Regions from separate parts of the Lysinibacillus sp. FSL H8-0500 genome, predicted to be linked through region 2. Evidence: riboswitches for the same ligand, from Rfam matches in the RefSeq annotation. Region 2 holds a riboswitch; the other holds the start of a gene.
The links. Region 2 has a riboswitch for cobalamin ahead of MHB44_RS15060 (DUF4430 domain-containing protein). Riboswitches for the same ligand answer to the same signal wherever they lie in the genome.

Region 1 (7,642 bases), 400 kb from region 2:
AAATTGCTTTCATCTCTATTACTCCTCACTACTCGCCACATGGAGCGGGCTCTACTTTTATTTTGGAAGACATATCTTGATAGGTAAAATGCAGTATCTTTTTCACACGTTTAAAATATTTGAATAGGCGCTCATTTGGATGAGCATTCGCTTTGTATTCTTCAATAATATCCGTAAGCAATGGCACTAGCTGGTCGGGCTCCAATCCTTCTACAACAGGCTGTGCTGCATGGGCTGTACGACCCACTGGCTTTGCCCCTATAAAAACATCAAACTTGCTTTTGCGATACACAATGCCGATATCATCAAACACGGCACGATAACAGGCCATACCACAGCCATTAAAACCAATATTTAATGTTTTCGGCAAGGACATGCCTCCTAGCTTTTCCTGAATTTCTTCTGCATAGGGAATCGAATCTGCCTTTTCGCCATAGCAAAAATCGCAAGCCTTTAGTGTGGCAACATCACCGATAGGCGCTAATAAAAAGCCTACTGCCTGTAGCCTTTCAGTAATGCGATTTGGCTCAGTTGTTGGGATTTTCAAATGAATTTGATGCTCAGGTGTATATTCCATCGTACCATGCTCGCCAACGACCTCTGCTAATGTCGTCATTTGCTGTGGTGTGAAAAATTTATTGGCAACCCCTGGGCTGACGGCTAGCTCAAAAATAGATTCAATTTTTTGCTGTACAAGCTTGGGTGTTACCTGTACTGCACTTGTTCCTTTAACCATTGCAAGCGCCGCTGTAGCCATTTCCAATGCTGTGTTTTTCGGCTTTGGCGTAGCGGCTACACTGGGTTTATGATTGCGCCCTGCATTGGGGTCTGCCGCAAAGTCACCACGAGCCTCTCCTGTCTCCTGATTCATTGCCCATGGCTCGTTTTCCTCGCGTAAGCGTTGATGTGGACGTAATGGCTGCTTCTCTTCACCAAGTGTATATTTTCGTTGATAGCCACGTGGTGTAATCATTTTATTATCATAGAAAAATGTCGATGAATTCCCAATAATCACCGTTGTAAGCATACCAATATCGTGCTCTAGCATTTCGGCTAATGTTGTCATCGTAACTTCTTGACGCTCACGATAGGCACTTTTCACAAGTCCAACAGGTGTATCAGGTGAACGGTATTCTAAAAGAATGCGCTGTGCCTCCACAATTTGTCTTGTACGACGACCACTTTTAGGATTGTAGAGCGCAATGACAAAATCCGCCATCGCTGCTGCCTCTACACGCTTGGCAATTAAGTTCCAAGGTGTTAAATGGTCGCTTAAGCTGATAGTACAAGCATCATGCATAATCGGGGCTCCTAGTAAACTAGCACATGAATTAATCGCTGAAATACCTGGAACAATTTCAACTTCAATGCCCGTTGCCTCTGTCCAGCCCAGCTCAATTAACACTTCATACACTAAGCCAGCCATCCCGTAGACGCCCGCATCTCCACTGGAAATTACAGAAACAATACTGCCAGCCTCTGCTTGACGCACGGCTTCCTGTGCACGTGAAACCTCCTCTGTCATACCCGTACTAACAATTGATTTGGCATTGACTAAATCTTGAATAAGCTCTACATAGGTTTTGTAGCCAATAATCATATCACTTTGTTGCAATGCCTCTACAGCACGTGTCGTAATATGCTTAAAATCTCCAGGTCCAAAGCCCACTACGAAAATTTTCCCTTTTTGTGCCATTTTGCTACCTCTCTTTCACCTTTTCGATCCCTTTAATAGCCGTTGTTTGTGCTGTACGCTGTAATGTACCTTCACGCAATGTAAAGACATGCTCCTTGTGTAAAGATTCATGATGTAAGTCTTGTACAAGTGCTCTCGCATGCTCTGTTGATGGCACACGATACCAATTGCCCTGCGGATAGGCAATGACAACGCAAGCATCCTTACACCGTCCATTACAGCGTGTTCTTGTCGTATGTATTTCTTGATCAAGTGCCTGCCGCTGTATTTCATCTCGAATGGCTTGTGTAATATCCTCCGCATCCTTTTTCATACAGCTACTGCCGTTGCAAATAAAGAGATGTGTTTGCATCCCCTCTAAATTCCATGTTGTCATCTAATCGCTCCCTTCATTTGCTTTTTTGGAAAAGAAAAAACCTTTACTCTTCGCTTGAGAGTAAAGGTTTTATAGAAGCTTAATAAAAACGAATAAAATGCTGGTACCCGCTCTTGCTCCAACTTCTCCCTCCGAAAAGTTTGCATGCACAATCAATTAAGCAGGTTTCCTGACTTAAGCTTCATCTTACTTTCACGCCTTCCCAGTTTGCACAAGTGGCTTTGTGATTTCATCAGCTATTACAGTAGCGGGGGCTGTATTGGATTTTCACCAATTTCCCTATTATCTCGAAAATTTGAGCACTTATTGATGTTTTTATATGAAATTATTATCGTTATCCATGAATAGAAAACTGTCTCTATCATAGCTTATTATTTTAAAATTTCAATATTTCTTTAACAATTTGTGATAAATTTATCAGTTTTGGTTATCAGAATTTTCGACATTGACGCCCAATTCAAAAAAATTTTATAAAAAGTATAGCATATTTATGGAAATGCATGTTACAATTTGTCGTGAAATCTCACAATTCTATATTTTTTTCGGTGTAAAATGCTTGTTATTTTACTTAAAAGGGAAGTCGGTGTAAGTCCGACGCGGTCCCGCCACTGTAATAGGGAGTTTTATAGAAAATGCCACTGTCCAACGGATGGGAAGGCCTATAAAATAGTGAACTAGAGCCAGGAGACCTGCCGAAAAATACGTGACCGTTTCAGCCTACGAGGATAGGTGTGCAACTTAGCAGATACGCATGTTTTTGCTCTCTTAGTATGCACTTTTCCTGTAGCGGAGAAGTGCTTTTTGTATGGACGTGGCCAAATAGCCTGTTTAGCGAGCAACAGGATGCTTATGGACTCATGCGAAAGTCTAAATACGCAAAGAAGAATTTCTCCGCACGTAATATTTTTACAATTTATTCAGAATGAGGAGGAAAAATATTGAAGCTTTCTTGGTGGAAATTTAGTTATTTTTTAGTGGCATATTTAATGGTGCCAAAACAAGCTTTTGCCATGCATATCATGGAAGGTTTTTTACCAATTGAATGGGCGATTTTTTGGTGGGTTATCTCTATTCCCTTTATTGTACTAGGATTGCGCTCCATTCGAAAAACAGTCGAAGCAAACCCTGAAACAAAAATGATATTAGGTCTTTCAGGAGCCTTTGCATTTGTCCTATCTGCCTTAAAAATCCCGTCTGTTACAGGGAGCTGCTCGCATCCTACAGGTGTTGGGCTTGGTACAGTGTTATTTGGTCCATTGGCAATGAGTGTAATTGGAACGGTTGTTTTATTATTCCAATCCTTACTTTTAGCACATGGGGGCCTTACAACGTTAGGAGCAAATGCCTTTTCAATGGCGATCGTAGGTCCTTTTATCGTGTATTTTGTCTTTAAAGGGGCACAAAAAATAGGTTTGTCGTTTTCATTAGCTGTGTTCTTCGCTGCCATGCTTGGCGACTTAGGCACATATGTTGTGACTTCTGTACAGCTAGCACTTGCCTTCCCTTCTGAGGTGGGTGGCTTCGCCGCATCCTTCACAAAATTCGCAGGTATTTTTGCTTTAACACAAATTCCATTAGCCATTAGTGAGGGGATTTTAACAGTAATTGTGATGAACTTCTTGAAAAAATATAATATTAGCGAATTAAAGGCATTACGTGTTTTCTCAGCAAAGGAGGCACACTAAGATGAAACGTACTTTATTACTATTAGCCATTGTTGTCCTGTTAGCCATTATCCCCCTGTTTATTCAAAAGGGTGCAGAGTTCGGTGGTGCTGATGGTGAGGCCGAAGCAGCCATTGGCGAAATTAATAAGGATTATGAACCATGGTTTGAAAGTTTATGGGAGCCGCCTAGTGGTGAAATTGAAAGCTTACTATTTGTACTACAGGCTGCGATTGGCGCAGGCTTTATTGGCTACTTTATCGGCTATATGCGCGGCAAGCATAAAGAAGGCTAAATACGATGCTATTAATCGATAAGTATGCTTACCTTAATAAACTAGCGCACGTTCATCCACTAGAAAAAATGATCTTTTCCTTAGGACTATTGTTATTATCCCTAATTTTAAGAGATGAACAGCTTTCACTCATTACATTTTTTGTAATGAGTGCTTTTATCATTTTCGGCGCAAAAATCCCATTAAGCTATTATGTAAAACTATTGCTATTACCAGCCTTTTTTTTATTCACTAGTCTTGTATCCATTTTAATCTCAATTGCACCATCTACACATGTGCTACCTCCTCACATTTGGTCTTTCACCTTTAGCAATTGGACGATTTTTATTGGGCAGGCCAGTATGACAGCAGCACAGCAATTATTTTTTATTGTGCTTGGTAGTATCAGTTGCTTATATTTTTTAATCCTAACAACCTCAGTTCAAGGAATTTGCTATGTTTTACGACAATGGCGATTTCCAGTGTTATTAGTTGAATTAGTAGAGCTAACCTATCGTTTTATTTTTCTTTTTTTAGCTAGTATGCAAAAAATTTACCTCGCCCAGCAAGCACGTCTCGGCTATTATTCACCTATCCAATGGCTACGTTCACTATCCATGCTGATAGCAGCATTATTTGTGGAGATGTTTCAGCGGAGTCGAGCGCTTAACAATGCGATGCAGTCACGTGGTGGCGAGGCTGTCTATTGGCAGAAAGCAAGCTCTTATAACAAGAAAAATTGGCTAGGCATGGCACTTATTTTTCTACTCTTTATCGTATATGGAGGTTTTTTCGCATGACAGCCTATTATTTTGAACTTCATCATCTGTCCCATATTTACGCAGATGGCACAACAGCGCTCACAGATATTTCATTGCAAATTCCAAGGGGGAAAAAAATTGCGATCCTTGGACATAACGGTGCAGGAAAATCAACATTATTTCAGCATCTTAACGGGATATTAAAGCCTACTACAGGCACTATTTCTTTTCAGGGTAACAAGCTTCAGTACAGCAGCAAAGCTTTAAAGACCCTTCGTCAACAGGTTGGTATTGTCTTTCAAGATGCAGACCACCAGCTTTTTTCAGGCACAGTCAAGCAAGATATAGCGTATGGACCGCTTAATTTGGGCTGGTCTACTGAAAAAATTGAGGAAAAGATCGCCTGGGCGGTTGCACAAACAGAGGTAGAGAATTTACTAGATAAGCCGATTCATTTCTTAAGTGTTGGACAAAAAAAACGTGTGGCGATGGCTGGTGTTTTAGCAATGGAGCCATCTGTTCTCTTATTAGATGAACCAACAGCAGGTCTGGATCATTATTATGCTACACAAGTTTTACAATACCTAGCAAAATTAGAGGATGGGGAAAGAACCATTCTATTAGCAACACATGATATTCAACTCGCCTATGAATGGGCAGAGCAAATTATTGTGATGGAGGCAGGGTCAATCATTTATAATGGTGATCCCATCACTCTATTCTATAACGAAGAACTATTAAAACGTGCCCATCTTGAACGCCCATGGGTCTTTGCGATGGCCATGCTATTACAAGAAAAAAAGATCTTAACGAGCAAGGAGCCAATACCTCGTTCTAGGGATGATTTACACAGACTTATTCAACAGCTTTAAACAGTTTGACCAGGGGCTAATTTAAGCAGCAGTGAAAATTTTTCCTCATTTACGAAACTTTTCTATTAGTTAATCGTATAAATATAGTCAAGGCGTTCAATAGGCAAAAATAAGAACTATGATTTCCATCTAAGTAAGAAGATAGCAAAAACTCTTCTATCTTTAGAATAGAACGGAAGTAAGGGTTTGAAAATTTATGTTTATTGGGAGGCCAAACTTAACATATGAAGGAGAGAAAGTTATTGAGAAATTGGTTGAAGAAATCCGTCACTGTGGTAGCATCTGCTGCACTAATGGTCCCTGCTGTCTCTGCCTTTGCGGAGACCCCACAGCCTGCTACAAAGAATGGCAAGCTTGAACAACTTATGCTTGCAAGTAATCAAACACGAACAGGACAAAATTCACAGAATAGCGAAAAATGGATCAGCAAAAATACAATTGTTATTAAGCATGTAGGGCTTGATCAAAATGTACATAAAAAAATTGGTGCTAAGGTCCTCCGCTCCATTCCTTCATTAGGATATGATGTTATTCAGTTAAACAAGGACGTCTCGCTTGAAAAAGCTGTCTCTTACTATTTACAGCAGGATGGCATTACAAGCGTATCCCCTAGCTATATATACCATACATTTGCCACGGACACCGATCCCAAGAAAGAAGAAATGTATCATTTAAGCCTGCTACAAATAGATAGGGCACTTAAATTAGCAGGTGATCATGAAGTAACGGTGGCTGTGATTGATTCGGGCGTGGACTTTAAGCATCCCGATTTAAAAGCTCAAGTACTACCGCCCTATAACGCAGCCGCACCAGCTAATACAACTTATACAGCCGATCATGGTACACATGTAGCAGGAATTATTGCTGCTGCAAAAGATAATGGTATTGGCGGACATGGCATTCATCCAAAAGCTAAGCTTCTACCCATTGATGTATTTAATGGCAAGGAGGGCGCCGATGATTTCACAATCGCACAAGGTATTCTATACGCCATTGAACAAGGCGCTGATATTATTAATATGAGCCTTGGCGGCTATGGAGAGTCTCCACTTATGCAAGAGGCTGTCCAAAAAGCGATTGATAGCGGCATTACCATTGTAGCTGCTGCAGGCAATGAGGCGACAGATGAATACTCCTTCCCTGCTTCCTTTGAAGGTGTCATTAGTGTTGGCTCAACAAATAACAAAAATAAGCTATCCAGCTATTCCAATTATGGGCCATCTGTTGATATTGTGGCACCAGGTGAAGATGTATATAGTACCGTTTATGACACGAAAAAGGGATCGTCCTTTATTAAATTTAGTGGTACATCCATGGCATCACCTGTTGTGGCAGGAATTGCATCCTTGCTTAAATCAAAATATCCACATTTAAAGCCCTATGAAATAGAAGCCATTCTTGAAATGTCTGCACAAGATTTAGGTGAGAAAGGCTATGATCTTACGTATGGGCATGGGCTTGTTGATCCTATTAAAGCCCTACAATTCGATCTTCAGAAGTTGCCTAAGCATTATTCAGAAACAGTGGAAGAACGTCTTACAAATGCCAAAGTATTGACTAAAAATACAGTGAATACGGAACAGGGTGTGTTTGAACAGCCTGATGAAAAGAAATGGTACAAGGTCGATTTAGAGGCTGAGGAATATGCACAGTTCACATTAAAAGGTGCAGATAAATATGATTATGCCTTTGATCTATACTTCTATCCCACTAGTCATTTTGGTGAGGTTGAGCCTATCCATGTTAATGATGTGCGCATAGGCAAAAAGGAAGGCTATCTATTTAAAGCTGAGCAAGAGGGTACGCTATTAATCGGTGTCAAAGATCATAATGGCAGCTATAGTCTAAAGGGTAAATCAACCTATACCTTTACCGCTCAAACTACCAAAGATCTACCAGTGGATGCCCTAGATCAAACGAATATGGAAGAAATTAAAAAATTCCCATTTAGTACAGCAGGTAAAGACTATACCCTGCTTTCGACAGATCAGCAAAAAGA
Region 2 (7,642 bases):
ATCCGTCGGGTCTTTTCCAATTGCTGTAAGAGCTATAATAACGCGAGCCCAGTCTGTTGCTTGCTTATCTATTTCACCATTCGTGGCTTTTACATGGTTTACAATATTACGATAATATTGATCATAGTAAGTTGCATACTTCGCAGAATGATCACCGCGGGCTAATGTTATCATCGTCCATTCGTACCCATAACCAGGACTATTTAAATTTTTGGTTAAATATTCGGCAACAGTAGTATATGTATCAACTGTTGGCGGCTGTAATTGTATAAGACGCTTTTGTAAAACCCCTAGCTTAGCATAATTTGTTACTAGCTCTTTATGAATCGCTAATAATTGGTCATAGGCTTGTTGAGCTTCAAATATTTTTAGATAATCAGCCCAAACAAGTTCTTCTACAGAAGGAAGTGCATCAATTTTGGCAATAACTTGGTTAATATCGCCCTCTGCATTAATTATTTTCTCCTTTTCAAGGAGATCATTATAGTTTGATACTTTAGTGTGCTGTGCCTTATTACTAGCATCTTTGAGCTTCTTCAAGTTACTATATGCATCGTTTGCTGCCTTTAATTGATTTTTTACTAATGGGCTATTTGTATCAATTGCATCAATTAATAGTTCAACATATTTAACTTCTTTATCAAAAAGTTCCTGTCTATTTGTTACATCAACTTTAAATGATTCATTTCCAGGAGGCAAACCAGGAAATAAAGGAGGTGTTGGTCGAACGCTGGTTATACTCTCATATTTTTTTCTAGCATAGTCAAGCAACACTTTTATAGTTGGATCTGGTGTTAAATCCCCTATTTTAGGAAGTGTATCAATAGCAAGAATTGCATATTTAACTTCTTTATTGGCTAACGCATAATTAAGTGCTTCTAATGTCAAATCAGTTGGCTGATAACGACCACTAATTGAGAAAAAGGATGTATATACTTTACGTATTTTTTCTAGTTGATCACTAAGATTTTCATCTAACGTCGTGATCTCCTCAACTGCGGGTGTAGCGTTAGCTGGATCCTCCATATATTTAATGGTAAATTCAACTTCTCTTTGACGTAGCAATTTGTCATAAGACGTATTATCGAATAGATCTCGTATTTTTAGCTTAGATAAATTAGTTTCTTTTTCTCGGATCGTAAGTAATTGCTGATAGATCGTTTCAGTTGGTTCTAATTCATCAGGCAGTGCGATAATTAAATCTATTGTTTCTTTTACTGCCTCTGGAATAACATGAACTTTAATTGTTTTAGATACTGCACCTATCGCAATAGTAATTTCTGCATCTCCAATAGCAATGCCTGTTACGAGCCCATTGACATCAACTGTCGCAATGTTAGGTTTGCTTGAAGACCATACAACTATAGCACTATCCTCTGTTGTTGCGTCAGTTACAGTAAGTGGATATGTTTCTCCTTCTAATAATAATAAAGGCTTCTCTGTATTTAGCTGAATCTCACTACCTGAAAAGGGCGCAAATTCTATTGCATCCTGTAGTGGCATAAGATGCTCTACTTCATTCTCAGATTTTAGTACATTATCCCGTTCTGCTGAATTGTCTAGTTCTGGTTCATTATTGGATTCTTTCGCATTGCCTTGCTCTGGTGAATCATTAAGTTCAATATCGCTAGTATCTTCTATAATTGAATCGAATATTTCCCCTTCAAAATGCTGTGCTTTTACAGTAATGGATGGAGAAAATAGCGACAATATTAAAATAAAGATAACCGCTATATGTAGCTGCTTTTTCCATATAGCCATATAAAATTCACTCCCCTATAAATAGTTAAATACTGACAAGGTGAATTCTTTCACCTTGTCAGTATGAATTTACCCAACTATTGGACGTCCACTTCAAGTGGCTCGCTTGCTGAATTACCAAGTAATGCGTTGGCAGAGGCTGTAATCGTAATAGTGCCTTCTTCCGCTTGACCTGCAAATGTAATAACAGCTTGTTGGCTTGTATTCACAGTAACAGACTGAGCTGTTAATGCTGTTGTCCCTGTGTCAATTGTCCAATTTGCTAAATTCGAAGCAGTCCCCGTATTCAATAAATCACCAGTTAAATTTACCGTAACAGATGGATTTATATCATCTACAGCAACTGTGCTTGGCGTGTTTAGCTGAGCCCATGTAGTGTAATACACATGAACTTCATCATTCGGAGCTAATACGTAAGCACCTAAGCCAACTGTTGGGCTAATATCATTTACTGTATATACCCAGCCATCCCAGCCATTTAAGCTCCCTGCAGCCAGTCCATCAATTGATTCAAGGTATGGCCCATACACAGGATGAACAGTTACTACATAGGGTTTGTTATTGTCTTGTAGTACTTGTTCTAAAAGCTCTAGCGCCGTTGTCCCTGCTTCAACATCCTCAATTGTTTCTGGCACAATAGTTGTACCGTATAAACCATCAATAGATAATGTAACATCAAATGTTGTTGCTTGTTGTTCTTGGTTTACAGGCTGTAATACTGCGGCACTTGCTGTTGGTGATACAAGCGAAACTGCTAAAAGCAGGGCAAACGCTAATTGCCACCATTTCTTGAAAATCTTCATTTGCAAAACCTCCTATTTTATTATTTCGTGAATGTTCTTGCTATTAACTCGAAAAAGAAAAAGATGCTTCTCCCAAAAAGGGGGGAAGCATCTAATGGAAAACAGAAAAAAGGCGTAAAATACAGTTTGCCTGTCCGTCTATTTGCCGTAAGTTCTCCTAGCTTCCGAAGAGAGTTAATACGATGAAATAAAGGCAGGTCTCCTGGCTTGTGTATCCTAAAATCAGCACCTTCCCATCTACTGGAGGCATTTTTCCTCGTTCGACAGTGGTATTACGCTGTAGTCATCTACACTTACAGTTGCGGAAACAGCTTCGGTTTTGCACCGAATTCCCTATTAAGCTCTATAAAAGAGCACCTTTATTCTGCAATTGCTATTCACTTATTAGAAAGTATAGCACAAATTCCTTATTTTCAAAATATTATAATAAAAAAGAAAAAATGTTGGAAAAGTTTACTTATATTTCACCCTTTTGTAGCGATTCTATTCATTAGTGACAGTATAATAATCTTTTTGATTAGTAGAAACGTACATAGTTGTTTTTTTAATACACCTATAAAAAATGGCTTACACTAAGTAATTAACCGAAAAAAGCCAGTGGCGCAGTTAACAGCGCGGCACTGACTTAATATTCCCTTTACTATATAGTTATTTTTTTGTATCATTAACAAATGCTTTGGCAATTGCTTTTCCTAAAACGGCAATTGTACGATTGACTTCTTCCTCAGTATTGCCGATGCCACCAATTTCCACAATCATCATTTGCTTTGCTAAATCTTGATTGTAGCGCCCATCAACGCCATCACCACTTTTAGAAATAACCCCTTTTGATATTTTAGGCACAATTGCATTTAATGTGGATGATAAACTTTCAGCATAGGCAGTATTCCAGCGGAAATTTGCATGCTCTGCACCAACAACGATTGCAATTTTTGCATAATTCTCACCATTATACCCCACAGTTGTTAACTCATGCTTTAATGCATCACGATGTAAATCTAATATTAAATCATAATTATTTGTTTCTAAATGCTTGCTTAGATGCGGTCTCATCACATTATAGGATTCATGATAGCCCTTGCCCTCTAGCTTTAATTCTTTCATCACATCTACATCCAATACATTCGTTGTTAAGCCATTGACATTAAAATGGTTTACAATCTTATCCTTAAAACCCATAATATTGACCGTTTCATGAGAGGTCGCTACCTTACCACTTACAGCTTTCACCATTGGCTCATATGCTTCATGTGAATGTGTAAACAACACTAACACTTTAAAAGGATCAGCAGCTACTTCAGGCTCTTTCGTTTGTTCAAGTGCATTTTGTTCAGCTAAATTAGTAGCGGCAAACACGACTTGTTTATCTTCTGGTTGTTGCGTCGGAGTCGATGCTTGCTTGTTGAACGGAAGTTGCCCAGCAATGACAGGTAATACGAAAAAGAACAATAATAGACCAAATGACCATTGTAGTTTTTTTAGCAAAGTCACACCCTCCTCCCCTTATCGTATGGAGGGGGTATGGCATTTAGAACGAAAAAATTTTTCTCGTTTTTCGCATAAATTGTAGTATTTTAGACAGCTGTTTTTATAGAGCGCTTGCCCAATTCATTAACATAGAGGCAACTAATTTTGCATAGCGGTCCACCCAATAATCCGCTTCTTTTGGCGTCACCATTAGCTGTGTATGTGCACCTGTCAAGGTTTCTTCAAATAATTGCTGGCGTTCCTCCCTCGACCATGTTGCCCATTCTCCAAAAATAGGCTGTACTAAAGACATATCAAGCTCCTGCTGAATATCTGGTTGCCAGGAGGAGAGAGACAGCTTTGATGATGGTTTATGACGCTCAGCCACACGAGCAGCTATTGAGCGAAGCATTGTTTCTACCGCATCCGCAATTAATACAGGCGCATCAACCACTGTTGGTATACCAATAGCTGTCACAGGGATACCAAGCATTTCATAGGAAATTTCTTGCCGTTGATTGCCTACCCCTGAGCCTGGATGGATGCCTGTATCGGTTAATTGAATTGTTTTGCATAGTCGATTACTCGCTCTTGTAGCAAGCGCATCCACTACAATGATTAATTTCGGCTGTAGACGCTTAGCAATGGCAGCTACAAACTCGCCTGTTTCATAGCCCGTTTGTCCTGTTACACCTGGAGCATACATGACAAATTTTTCATCAATGACATCTAAACTATGCAAATGATCAATTAAATAGGGACCTATTGCATCTGGTGTAATGGTACGATTTCCCAAACCAACTATTAAAATTTTATCGTCTTCTTGCCAAGAAAGTGAATCATGCATTTTTTTGAAATTCACAAGCAATTCCTGCTCTAGTTGTGCAAAGCCATCTCGATCTTCTAATGTCAGTGTCGGGACAGAAAGTGTAATATACTGCCCTTCCTTTTTACCAATTTGCTTTTCCCCTTCAGCGTCTACAAGAACATCTGTAATTTTTACTCGACCCGCATTCCGATCTTCTATTTGAATGCCGCTCGCCTGTTCTAGCTTTTCTTTTTGTTCTTTCGTCTGATGGACAACTACCTCTTCTGATTCATCGATTAAATCTGTTCGTTGCCAATTAAAATTTTGCATACAGCTCACCTCAAGCTATAGTTTGTTCAAACTGTCAAGTAAATATTCTTTGCATTTATCTATTGCAATTTGTCCAAGCGTTTGTTAAAATGATTTTTGTTGTATTGACACAAGAAATCAATGAGAAGTTATCATCTCGTACCTAATTTAGGAGGTGAAATAGATGCCAAACATTAAATCTGCCATTAAACGCGTAAAAGTAAACGAAAAAGCAAACCTTGCTAATTCTCAAGCTAAATCTGCAATGCGTACTACAGTTAAAAAAGCTGAAAACGCTGTTGCTGCTAACGCTGATAACAAACAAGAGCTTTTACAAGCGGCTTATAAATCTTTAGATAAAGCAGCTTCAAAAGGACTTATCCACAAAAATGCGGCGGCTCGTAAAAAGTCTCGCCTTGCTAAAAAAGCGTAATGATGTAAAAGACCAACTACTCTTTTAAAGGTAGCTGGTCTTTTTGATTTTCCTAAGTTAAAGCTGTCGTAATAAAAAAAGTTCTAAATAGCGCTCACGATTACCACCTGTCGATTTTAACTGTAAATCAACCTCAGCCAATTGGTATAATGCCCGCAGTAGACTTTCCTCTGAAGGGCGGTGGCGTTGCTCAACCATTAGCTTTACACGATACGGATGGATTTTTAAATTTTTTGCAATTTGCTGTGGATGATAGCCCTTTTTTAATAAATAAAAAACATTCGACATTGTACGAACATTGGAGGCAAGTAGACCTACAAGCATAATAGGCTCCTGTTTTTGGCGCAGTAAATCATGATAAATCGTCAAAGCGCCAACAGCATCATTCGCCAAATAAGCATTCAGCATTTTAAAGGCATCCTCTTCCAAAGTTTTTGCCACTAACTCTTCTACCAATGAGGCCGTAATTTCACCACCCTCTCCTAAATAGAGAGTTAGCTTGTCTATTTCCATTTGTAATTGCAGCATATTTGCTCCAACCATTGCAACAAGTTGTTCAATCGCATCTTGTGTAATCGAATTACCTGCTGCCTTCACAATACCTTGAAGCCAAACAGTTAAATCTTGCTCCTTTGGTGTTTCTGCTTGAATGTATAAAGCATGCTTCTTCATGATTTTTGTTACTTTTTTACGTTCATCCAATTTTTCATAAGGGGCAATAAAAACTGTGACAGAAAAATCAGATGGATTGGCGAGCCATGCCTCCAGTCGCTTCACATCATGGTCGATTTTTTCCTTCCCCTTCTCTGCTGCCTTTAAAAACGAGGCATTTTTAGCAATAATAAGCTTACGTTCTGAGAAAAAGGGGATGGTATCTGCCTCATCCATAACCGCATCCACTGGCTCCTCATCTAAATCGAATGCCGTCAGCTCTAGCTCTTCCTCTGGGCCCATTGCCTCTTTTAAACGTTTAATGGTCTCATCTATAAAATAGCTTTCTTCACCAACAAGTAAATATACTGGTGCCAGCTCACCTTTTTTAATTGTATTCCAAGCCGTTGAAATCATAATTTCCCCTCCATCTAGCAATACTATCAGTATACATGATTTTTACCGTTTTTGTGTCTTTGACTGAATTGTGTCGATTCCTTGCCAGACGGGGAAATCGCCTTTTCGATATAGCTTTTATGATCATGTTGTCTTATAATAAATAACAGAATTGGAGGGATATCAATGAATCCATTTGAAGGAAAAAACATTCAATGTCGACGTAACGATGCAATTGATTCTGGTGTTGGCTTCGGCGTATCATTTGGCGTTTTTACAATTATGTTTATCATCGCAGTTATCGTAGATTTCGTAGCAAAATAACTGGACTTATTGCATGAAGAAAAAGACCTTGGTTATTGGACAAGGTCTTTTTCTGTAGCTCTAACAGCCCAATGCCTCCCACGAATACGCACTTCAATTGTGCCATCAATACCCGTTGTTAATGTAGCTAAATTTCGACGAACAAAGCGCTCTACTACGTCCTTATGAGGATGACCATAACGATTATTAAGCCCTGCACTGAAAATTGTTAGTTGAGGCTGTAGTAGCTCAATAAAAGACTCGGTGCTTGAGGTTTTACTACCATGATGACCTGCCTTTAACAATGTTATATGGCTGATTTGCTGACCATATTGTTGAATAAGCTGCTGCTCGCCCTCTGCCTCCAGATCGCCTGTTAATAGCGCTGTAAAGTTGTTGTGCCGCATCAATAACACAAGGGAATCATCATTTCCCTCGTATAAAGTATCACGCGGCCATAAATAATAAAACTCGGTTCCCCCTTTATGCCACCCCATGCCCTGCATCCTCTCTTTCACAGGAACACGCTGCTTTTTAGCTTCTGTTCGTAAGTCTGTCATAGCAGCCTGATCCAAGGAGCCAGGCGTCACATGGATTTCCTTCATCGCAATCTCCTGTAATATTTCCTCTGCCCCTTCTACATGATCTGCATCTGCATGTGTCACGATAAAGGTATCAATCGTTCGAATACCTTTCCCCTTTAAAAACGGT

Region 1: another riboswitch for cobalamin. It lies ahead of MHB44_RS13250 (energy-coupling factor ABC transporter permease); the one in region 2 lies ahead of MHB44_RS15060 (DUF4430 domain-containing protein).

The regions. Positions count from the first base shown of each region.
Region 1 is NZ_CP150292.1:2,759,226-2,766,867, forward strand. Features, by position in the region: gene MHB44_RS13235 (sirohydrochlorin chelatase) at 1-13, opposite strand, end outside; gene cobJ (precorrin-3B C(17)-methyltransferase) at 29-1,696, opposite strand; gene MHB44_RS13245 ((2Fe-2S) ferredoxin domain-containing protein) at 1,701-2,072, opposite strand; cobalamin riboswitch at 2,214-2,394, opposite strand; cobalamin riboswitch at 2,599-2,784, shown strand; gene MHB44_RS13250 (energy-coupling factor ABC transporter permease) at 3,011-3,757, shown strand; gene MHB44_RS13255 (energy-coupling factor ABC transporter substrate-binding protein) at 3,759-4,031, shown strand; gene cbiQ (cobalt ECF transporter T component CbiQ) at 4,037-4,810, shown strand; gene MHB44_RS13265 (ATP-binding cassette domain-containing protein) at 4,807-5,643, shown strand; gene MHB44_RS13270 (S8 family serine peptidase) at 5,886-7,642, shown strand, end outside.
Region 2 is NZ_CP150292.1:3,154,936-3,162,577, forward strand. Features, by position in the region: gene MHB44_RS15055 (S-layer homology domain-containing protein) at 1-1,761, opposite strand, end outside; gene MHB44_RS15060 (DUF4430 domain-containing protein) at 1,839-2,564, opposite strand; cobalamin riboswitch at 2,739-2,940, opposite strand; gene spoIIP (stage II sporulation protein P) at 3,213-4,055, opposite strand; gene gpr (GPR endopeptidase) at 4,153-5,169, opposite strand; gene rpsT (30S ribosomal protein S20) at 5,333-5,581, shown strand; gene holA (DNA polymerase III subunit delta) at 5,639-6,649, opposite strand; gene MHB44_RS15085 (YqzM family protein) at 6,815-6,952, shown strand; gene MHB44_RS15090 (DNA internalization-related competence protein ComEC/Rec2) at 6,985-7,642, opposite strand, start outside.